DNA from 3 places in the Paenibacillus sp. FSL H7-689 genome. Region 2 is predicted to be linked to each of the others. Evidence: riboswitches for the same ligand, from Rfam matches in the RefSeq annotation. Region 2 holds a riboswitch; each other region holds the start of a gene.
What was found. A riboswitch is a leader RNA that binds a small molecule or an ion and turns the genes downstream of it on or off. The one in region 2 is predicted to bind cyclic di-AMP.
Positions count from the first base shown of each region.

Region 1 (3,007 bases), on a different contig from region 2:
GGCAGATCGTTATGGAAGGTTTCCTGAACATTCGAATTCCGGCATGGCTACGCAGACTGGTCACACGTCTGATCGCCATCATCCCGGCGGTAATTGTGACAGCCATTGCAGGAGAACATGGCACAGAAGAACTGCTCATTTTGAGTCAGGTCGTGCTGTCGCTTCAATTGCCCTTTGCTGTAATTCCCCTGGTGATGTTCACAAGTGATAAAAAAAGCATGGGTGCATTCGCCAACAAATTGTGGCTCAAAATCATCTCATGGGTCATTGCCGCGATTATCGTTGTGCTGAATGTATATCTGATCATTCAGACGATCCGGTTGTTCTAATCTCATTTTAATTGGCTAAATACTAAAAAGGCTGATCAACTCCGGTATTTTATACCCAGTTGATCAGCCTTTATTGTTGCAATCCAATAAACAACCATCTGAATCTAATCCTGATTTGGCATCAGTAACGGCAGGAGTTGATCCAATGAATCAACAGTCCAATCCGCACGGTTGTCATCCGATAGTTCTGGCTGGAATCTTCCGTAACCCTGCATAATTCGAATCGTACGCATGCCCAGATTCCGAGCAGGTATAATGTCGTTATCGATCCGATCTCCGATCATGACGGCTTCCTCCGGTTCACAACCGGCCTGCTTCAAGGCCACAGCGTATAACTCAGGGTCTGGCTTGGACACTCCTTCTTCAGCCGAACATGCCAGAACATCAACATACTTCCGCAAGCCGTAGCTCTCCAGTCTCTCTTCCGTTCCAGGACTCTGATTGGCAATAATGCCAATGCGATAATGCCGTGACAACTGCTGAAGAACGGAATCTGCTGAAGGAAAAGGACGTTCAAGATCTTTTTGAAACTTCAGCTTGTCCTGAATCTGTTTCTGATGCCCCTCGTCTTCAACAAATGTGCGAATTGCCACTCTCATAGGCCATTGCTCATATTTTCGGTAACAGTTCGCGAACAGTTCGCGTACCGCCTCAATCTTCACCGGATACCCCAAAGCACAAGCTTCACGGACAAACTGTCCGATAATATCATCAACCGGCTCCCATTCATCCACCAGCGTATCTCCAACATCAAAAAACAACCATTTCAATCCACCTACATCCGGCACGCCAATTCCTCCTTGTAAGCCACAGGTGATTCCTGATCCTAATCTAAAAGTTCGTGTTCAAAAAGTCTTGAACTACCTTTAAAACCATAAAAAAGAAGACTCACCATCCTGCATGAGTCTCCTCAAACTTCCGTTTATCGATGAATCAATTTCATAATACCTTGAGTAAATTCTGAAATTGATTCTAATACATTCAATTATAACAGGCACCTTACACCTGAGCAATCACAAGCTATGGCATTAACCATTGAGGAGAAAGCCAACTTCCCCATTGAGCGAATATACAATCCGGTCTGCGCCCATGCCCCGATAGATGCCCTTAGGATGACTCTGCTCCGTAATGACGCACAGGGATTTCGATGTCCATGAACGGCAGATCTGTAAATAACGACAGGTCAGATTCAGGCTGTTCTCGAAAATAAACACGTTGCCTACGCTGCCCTGCGGCAAAAACCATTTTTGAGCTGCAGCCGTATTCATGCGAATGACATGTTCTACTCCGATTCTACGGAGTCTGCGCTCTTCCCCTGCACTGTTGGTTAGAACGGCAAACGGCATTTTTTTGTACATCAGCAATTTGATAAATTTGCGTCCTGCTTCATTTGGAGCAGTCACTAAGATCATCTCAGTATCCATCATTCGTTCCTCCCTTGGCGTGAAAAGACAACAAAAAAGAAGCGTGGGGGACCAAGGCCTCCCGAACGCTTCTTAAATAACCCATGGCGAAAACACCATGAACCAGCGTACGGCTTGTTGCCTCTCCCTTTAACGCTTACGAGGTTAGCTGACGGATTCGGGCGCGAGAGTCGCCCTATTTCCGGCTGTCACCGGAAAATTCACCCCATGAATGCCCACTGTCCTGGACAGCGCATTCCGTTGGTTCCCCCGTTTCCCATTCATTAATGAATGGAAACTCAGCGATTAAAACATCGTTCGTATATCTTAAGGTAAGATCGAGCGATATTATCGTTTGTTTCGTTTTTCAAGTACATTTTAGTTTAAATTGAAATTACGTTATGAATCATACACCCGTGCCATGTCGGTGTAAAGTCCGCCCAGATCACCAAATCGGCAGATTTTTGCCAATTCCTATCCATAATAACGCTTACAACAAAGTTATACTCTATCTATCTCTTCAAGGCTATCTAATTCTCACTCTGGCGTAAATCACTTCGCAATTCATTCACGTATTCTGCACAACTTGCCTGTTTTGATTCTTTTAACACCATATTAGTTTTGCAATATTTAATTGCAACCAATATAATAGAAGATATAAGAGTAAATAAATGGAGGCGATTTAGATGACAGTCTACGATTACAAAGTGAATACCCTTCGCGGTCAAGAAGTTGAAATGTCCGACTACCGTGACAAAGTGCTCCTGATTGTGAATACGGCAAGCTCATGCGGCCTTACCCCTCAATTCAAAGGTCTGCAAGAATTGCAAGACAAGTTTCAAGATGCTCCATTTGAAGTGCTTGGTTTCCCAAGCAACCAGTTTGCACAGGAAAAAGGATCTTCCGACGATATTGCCGAGTTCTGTCAGATGAATTATGGCGTGAGTTTCCCCATGTTTGAGAAAATTGATGTGAACGGCTCAAGCGCTCACCCTCTTTTCCAACACCTTAGCACAGAGGCTCCTGGCCTGCTCGGCTCCAAAGCAATCAAATGGAATTTCACCAAATTCCTCGTGGATCAGAACGGACAGGTCATTAAACGTTATGCTCCCAAAACAACACCGGACAAGATTGAAGAAGATATCAAGAACTTACTTCAAAAATAATACACAGGCCACCCGTAGCCGGAAGGTAGAGCAACATTCCTCCGGTAATGGATGGCCTTTTTTCAACCCAGATGTCATACTGTTCGAAAAAGACAAAAAAAAGAAGCTT
Region 1 covers NZ_ASPU01000015.1:849,074-852,080, forward strand. Annotated here, with positions in the region: gene C170_RS14930 (Nramp family divalent metal transporter) at 1-329, shown strand, start outside; gene C170_RS14935 (HAD family hydrolase) at 434-1,117, opposite strand; gene C170_RS14940 (hypothetical protein) at 1,358-1,756, opposite strand; cyclic di-AMP (ydaO/yuaA leader) riboswitch at 1,872-2,047, opposite strand; gene C170_RS14945 (glutathione peroxidase) at 2,419-2,898, shown strand.
Region 1: another riboswitch for cyclic di-AMP. It lies ahead of C170_RS14940 (hypothetical protein); the one in region 2 lies ahead of C170_RS05865 (C40 family peptidase).

Region 2 (3,007 bases):
ACCAAACTAATAGAAGCCATATTCGGAGGTCTGTCATGGTGAGGTGGAAACGGTGAAAGCGAAAATACGTGAAGGCTGGTTTCTCGTCCGTCAGCATATGTTCATTGCCGCACTCTTATTTCTTTATCAACTCATTTGGGGATATTTCTTCTATCGAATGGTACAATCGGCCGTCATCCCACTGCTCCTTCGCTATCCAGATGCTGATGCCGGTGAGCTGAGTACACTTTTGTTCAAAATGGAAAGTCAACTTAACCTGTCTACCCATCCGGAGGTTCATCGTTATCTATGGATTCTCGGGGGCATGCTGCTGGTTCGCATGTTGATCAGCCCCCTCATTCAGGCAGGACTGCTCTACTCACTTCAGCACTTTAATTCTACAGAAGAGCGCATTCCCTTTGTCCGCGGAATCAAAAATCTGTGGAAACCGATGCTGCTGCTCCACACCATACGTACATTATTGATACTTCTGCCCGCCTACTGGCTCATACCGAAGCTCTACTCGATTCTCATGGACGGATTTCATTCCCTTCAATTACTTTTACCTGGCATACCTTATGTTGCTGCCTGGATTGTATATGGTTGGATCATCCACCATGTCATACTCTATATGCAGTTCGGTGTTTCGGCACCAGAAGGAGAAGGCGGGGCTCACGGTACCCTCAAAGCACTCTGGATTGCACTGCGTCATCTCATCGCTGTAATCGGCATTGCATTACTGCTGGGCGGAGTACACCTGCTCGTCTTTGGGGCATTCACTACAGCCTCATGGTTATTAACTGGACTGACCGGACTTATACTACAACAGACGTATCCACTTGCCAGATGTCTATTGAGTCTGTGGAAAATATGCAGCCATTTCCGATTATGGCAGTCCAAAATATCCAAAGGCGAGAGCAGATAGTTTAAAAATTGTTACCATCACATGTTAAACTCATGGCCTAATATGTACTTATAAATAGGCAAACCTCAACCTTTCCCCGTCAAAGGTCGAGGTTTTTTTTGCTAAATTTGTTGCTAAACGTTGCCAAAGCCGTACTCCTCTGTTACAATAATCGCAGTGAGTTTTTAGTAACAACTTTGTAATCTTTACATTCATATTTGTAACTACTTAAAATTAAATCGTCATTTCTTGATTTCGCAGGTGCATAACTAGCATAGCCAAATTCCTGGCACCTGGGAAGCGGGGGAACCAGTTATGGGTGAATTGATCTTGCTACAGAGGGATCATAGGGGACCTTCAACCGAATCCTTAAGCTAACCTCGCAGGCATTGGAAGGGGAATATCTCTTGTTCAAGAAGAAATTAACCGCAGCTGTACTTAGCATCACATTCGCTTTATCGCTTGGTGCAGGTAGCGCATTCGCAGATTCAAAGATGGACACAGTAATTGATTCAGCAATGGGAACTACATACAAAAGTGGGGGAACAACGCTTAACGGCTTTGATTGCTCCGGATTTACCCGGTATGTATTCGACAAGTTGGGTATTGATTTGGCACGCCAATCCAGTTCCCAATTCGACATGGGCGATTCCGTATCCCGCATGGAGATGAGAGCTGGCGATCTGGTGTTCTTTAATACAACAGGTAAAGGCGTGTCCCATGTAGGAATCTTTGTAGGGGATGGAAAGTTCGCACACTCCTCTTCTTCCAAAGGCGTTACGATCAGTGCATTGAGTGAAAACTATTGGGCCAATCGTTATGTTGGCGCAAAACGGATTATGAGCACGGACGCATATGAATCACTGGCCCTTGACTAGGGACAAGCTGAGCAACATGATGCTGTAACCATTAACCATATTGGAACGAAGCAAGAAGCATAACAGAACCGCCCGGTACATTCTCCGCAGGAATGTATCCGGCGGTTTTTTTGTGCTTCAATCCTTATTCATGTTGCAAGTTATACTCGGGGCATATCCTGCGACATCAACAGGTTCATTTTGCGTTCGTTCGTCCGTGCCCTTATGATGTTTTTACCCATCCCGTTATAATATAAACGAAATTACCGGAACTTTTGTTTCATTTTTTTTCTTGGGAAGGAAGACTTGCTAAATGAACATCTCTTTTGTAGAGTGGACAAAGAGTTCTGTTTCAAGGAAAGGAGCATGCAGGTGTATGAAGGAAACCCCTGTGACGTTTCACGTTGTACCCATGCGAGAAGAACATGCGGAGCTTATCTGCAGTTGGCAGTATGATCCGCCTTACAATATCTACAGCTGGCTCCCCTGGGAGCAGATGAAAGCTCTGGAAGTGGAATTCGGAGATGCACAGCTGCGGCAGGAGCAATATGCGATCGTCCTGGATCAGAACGATCGTATATGTGGGTTTGCTCAATACTTCCCACTTCAAGGGGTAACCCGGATTGGCCTTGGCATGCATCCAGAGCTGTGTGGTCAGGGTCAAGGGACAGCTTTTGTCACTGCCATTGTACAAGAAGCTATTCGCCGAAATCCCACGAATGAGATTGATCTGGAAGTACTCACTTGGAATGCTCGTGCCATTCAAGTCTATCTGAAGAGTGGATTTGTCACCCAGGATACATACGAACGACAGACCCCCAGCGGCTTGAAGCCCTTTCACTGTATGGTTTATGAAGGGCCTCGCGGTTAGAATCCATTGCAAAACAACCAAATTTGCCCCTTGTTATGTGATTAGTTCAAAAAATTCCCACAAAATGCTATGATGTCAGTACAGGTTCCGTTATAATGATATGGATAGTTTCAGGTTAGATGATCTTTCATTCTGGAGGGGACATAAGGGATGCACAAATGGATCATGAGCGGAGTATTTTTTGCAGCATGCGCTTTAGCTATTGTTTTAATGTTTACGCTTCCAGGGAAAGAAGAAGTAGCTGAAGAAGCCAAGCCAACCATGCCGGAAGTAACATTGGATGCCGGACAAGCTGAAGCACTGGTCAAAGCCAATTGTATCTCCTGTCACGGGGATCAGCTTCAAGGTGGCGTAGGACCTGCTCTGGCCAACATCGGCAGCCAGGATGATCTGGAG
Region 2 covers NZ_ASPU01000009.1:29,019-32,025, forward strand. Annotated here, with positions in the region: gene C170_RS05855 (M1 family metallopeptidase) at 1-42, shown strand, start outside; gene C170_RS05860 (hypothetical protein) at 53-904, shown strand; cyclic di-AMP (ydaO/yuaA leader) riboswitch at 1,150-1,287, shown strand; gene C170_RS05865 (C40 family peptidase) at 1,291-1,761, shown strand; gene C170_RS05870 (GNAT family N-acetyltransferase) at 2,117-2,611, shown strand; gene C170_RS05875 (c-type cytochrome) at 2,762-3,007, shown strand, end outside.

Region 3 (3,007 bases), on a different contig from region 2:
ATTTACACCGCATCAAGTGGAGTACCTTGAAGAACGTGTGATGTCCGCCAAAGTGCTTGATTTTTGGTTCGAGAAGAACGACAGCAAAGAGCACGCGCAGCGGTAACTTTCAGTCGGGACATAATTTCGAATGACATGACAGTCCAATACAGTCACGTGAGACCTAAATGACTTTTCATTTAGGTCTCTTTTTGTAAATAAATTTGAAATATAGGAGCCATGAAGATGATTAGTGATACAGAATTGGACGCCCTGCGTCTGTCAGGTGAGAAAGTTAGAGTCGTACGGGACGAGCTGGAATCGAACGACGTGAAGGGGATTGTGGTTGCCTGGGATGGCGAGCAGGTACTTATACGTCGTCAGAATCGACGTGTAGTTAAGCTGGACCGAGGTTACAGCTATCAGCTGTTCAGCGAGCCGCGCCAGAGTCCACTTAGTGAGTAACAGCTTGTAATTATGGCAGGGCCATGAGCGTTAAATGTTTGGAATTACCATGATTTCTTGGCATAATTGGCTCACTCGGGAGAGAAGATAGGTACAGTGAGGAAGATCTGTAACTATAGCCGAGAGGGTGTGCTACAAGCCATGACATTGATGAATGATAAAGTTCATGCCTACAAGGATCAGATTGGAGCATTAAGCGATGTGCTGCCAGGTGTGGTGAAGTCGTATCATGAGTTTACCGGAGAATGCTTCCAACCTGGCGTGATTGATGCGAAGACAAAACAGCTAATTGCGCTTGGCATTGGATTATTCGCCAACAATGAGGTATGTACCTTCTACCATGTAGAAGAAGCCCGTGCCAAGGGTGCAACTGATCAGGAGATCATGGAGACCGTAGCCGTGGCCGGAGCTGTTGGTGGAGGACATGCCCTGTCTCAGGGTGCGATGCGAGTGCAGAAGGCGCTGCATTAGTAAGCAATGCAACATAAATTTTTAAGTGCAAAAAAGGCATCCGGTTAATAACCGATGCCTTTTTGTATGTGAATCACATTTTACCTAACATTTTATCATACATAAACTGTCCAGTTACCCGACGTGCTGTTACATAACGATCATTGAAGTATGGATTCGATAACTTCGTGATGCTTACACCTTTACTGCTGGAGGCATGAGCGAATTGTCCGCCGCCGATATATACACCTGTATGTGAAATGCCTTTGCCTGTTGTATTAAAGAACACCAGATCACCTGTCCGAACATTGCTCTTGGAAACGGGAGTACCTGCTTTGGCTTGCTGCTGCGAAGTACGTGGTAATTCAATGCTGTATTTGTTGAAAAGATATCTCATAAAACCAGAACAGTCGAAGCCGGCTACAGTTGTGCCACCCCATTTGTAAGGAATACCTGTCATGTTGTTCACTACGGAGTTGATACTGCTTGCCTCTGTGCTTGTTGCCCCGGATGTAAATAATACAGCTGCTCCAAAAATGGAGATAATCAGTTTTTTCAAAATCAATGTTCTCCCTTCGATGCCTACGGAGTTAGCTAAGGGTTCGGTAGAAGGTTCCCTATATTTCCTATGTATAAGAATAATTCACCCAAATTGGTTCCCCCGTTTTCAAACATGAAACTCGGCAATGAATAATTAAGTTTTTGTAACTATTTGAAACTATATTGCATAAATGCGTAATTGTCAAACCCATTTAAACCCTTTCTTAATACCTCAATGTTAGCGGAATTAAGGTTTTTATATGAAAAAAGGGATCAAGTTGGGGTATCATTCATGACAAAAACGTCATTATTGATTCGTTTAAGACGAATTTGGATAAATAGATAGGTTTGTCATGAGTTAAAAGAACTATTCCTTTATGTAGAATTAGAGAGATTATATTCATTGAGTTGCATATATTGACAAAAATCGATTTTTTGCATATTATCTGATTATCCAATCCACATATTGGATTAAAATTGATTTTATTATGCGATAAATACAAATAAAGGAGGTTTAGAGACGCGTATCATAGGTAAAGTAGAAGTGGAAGATTTATAAAAACGAACATAGGAGAGTGTTACATTTGAAAGCGAAGAAAATAATTACTTTTGTCCTGGCATGTACGATGGTGTTCTCAGCAGTTGGAATGGCAGTTCTCCCTGTAGGGACGGTATCTGCTGCAGATGCGTCGGGTACTACAGCGAGTATTTCTGATATTTTGAAGAACCAGCTGCCGGATGGAGGTTGGAGAAAAGATTATAAACAGACAAGTGGAGAGTGGGCAAAGTCCACGATAGACAACAAGGCTACATACTCAGAAATTAGAAGATTGGCGAAGGAATTTAAAAAGACGAATGATCCGCGTTACTCCACAGCTGCAATCAAAGGAATTAACTTTTTGATCAACATGCAGTATTCAAACGGCGGGTGGCCACAAGTTTACCAAAGCTCCGGATACCACAAGCACATCACTTACAATGATGATGCCATGATTAATGTAATGATCATGCTGGATGAAGTAGCGGCACGCAAAGGTGATTTCTCATTTATCGACAGTACACTTGCTAACCGCAGTAAAAATTCAGTTGCCAAAGGTGTGGAGGCGATTCTGAATACACAGGTCGTTTCAGGTGGTAAGCTGACAGCATGGGGACAACAACATGATTCCAGCTCTCTTAAACCAGCGAGCGCAAGAATCTACGAAGTGCCATCGCTGACAGCTGGAGAGAGTGTAACGATTGTTAAATTTCTGAAAACCAGACCTGCTAACGCTAAAATTACCGCATCCATTAAAGGAGCGGAGGCTTGGTTTAACAAAGTGAAAATTACGGGTTACAAGTATGAAAGAGCTAATGGAGATAGTAAAATTATCGCTGATTCCAAAGCTGCACCAATTTGGGCACGCTTCTATGAGATCGGAACGGATAAACCAATCTTTATTGGTCGTGACGGGGTAGTTAAATACAAATTAAGTGATATTGATAAAGAAAGAAGAGGCGGTTATGCATGGTATGGCAACTGGCCTTCCAAGCTGTAATTTGTAGTATGCTTCCGTATTAATGAACCAAACTA
Region 3 covers NZ_ASPU01000015.1:160,673-163,679, reverse strand. Annotated here, with positions in the region: gene C170_RS11670 (hypothetical protein) at 1-106, shown strand, start outside; gene C170_RS11665 (hypothetical protein) at 226-444, shown strand; gene C170_RS11660 (carboxymuconolactone decarboxylase family protein) at 586-915, shown strand; gene C170_RS11655 (C40 family peptidase) at 989-1,453, opposite strand; cyclic di-AMP (ydaO/yuaA leader) riboswitch at 1,459-1,590, opposite strand; gene pelA (pectate lyase) at 2,019-2,972, shown strand.
Region 3: another riboswitch for cyclic di-AMP. It lies ahead of C170_RS11655 (C40 family peptidase); the one in region 2 lies ahead of C170_RS05865 (C40 family peptidase).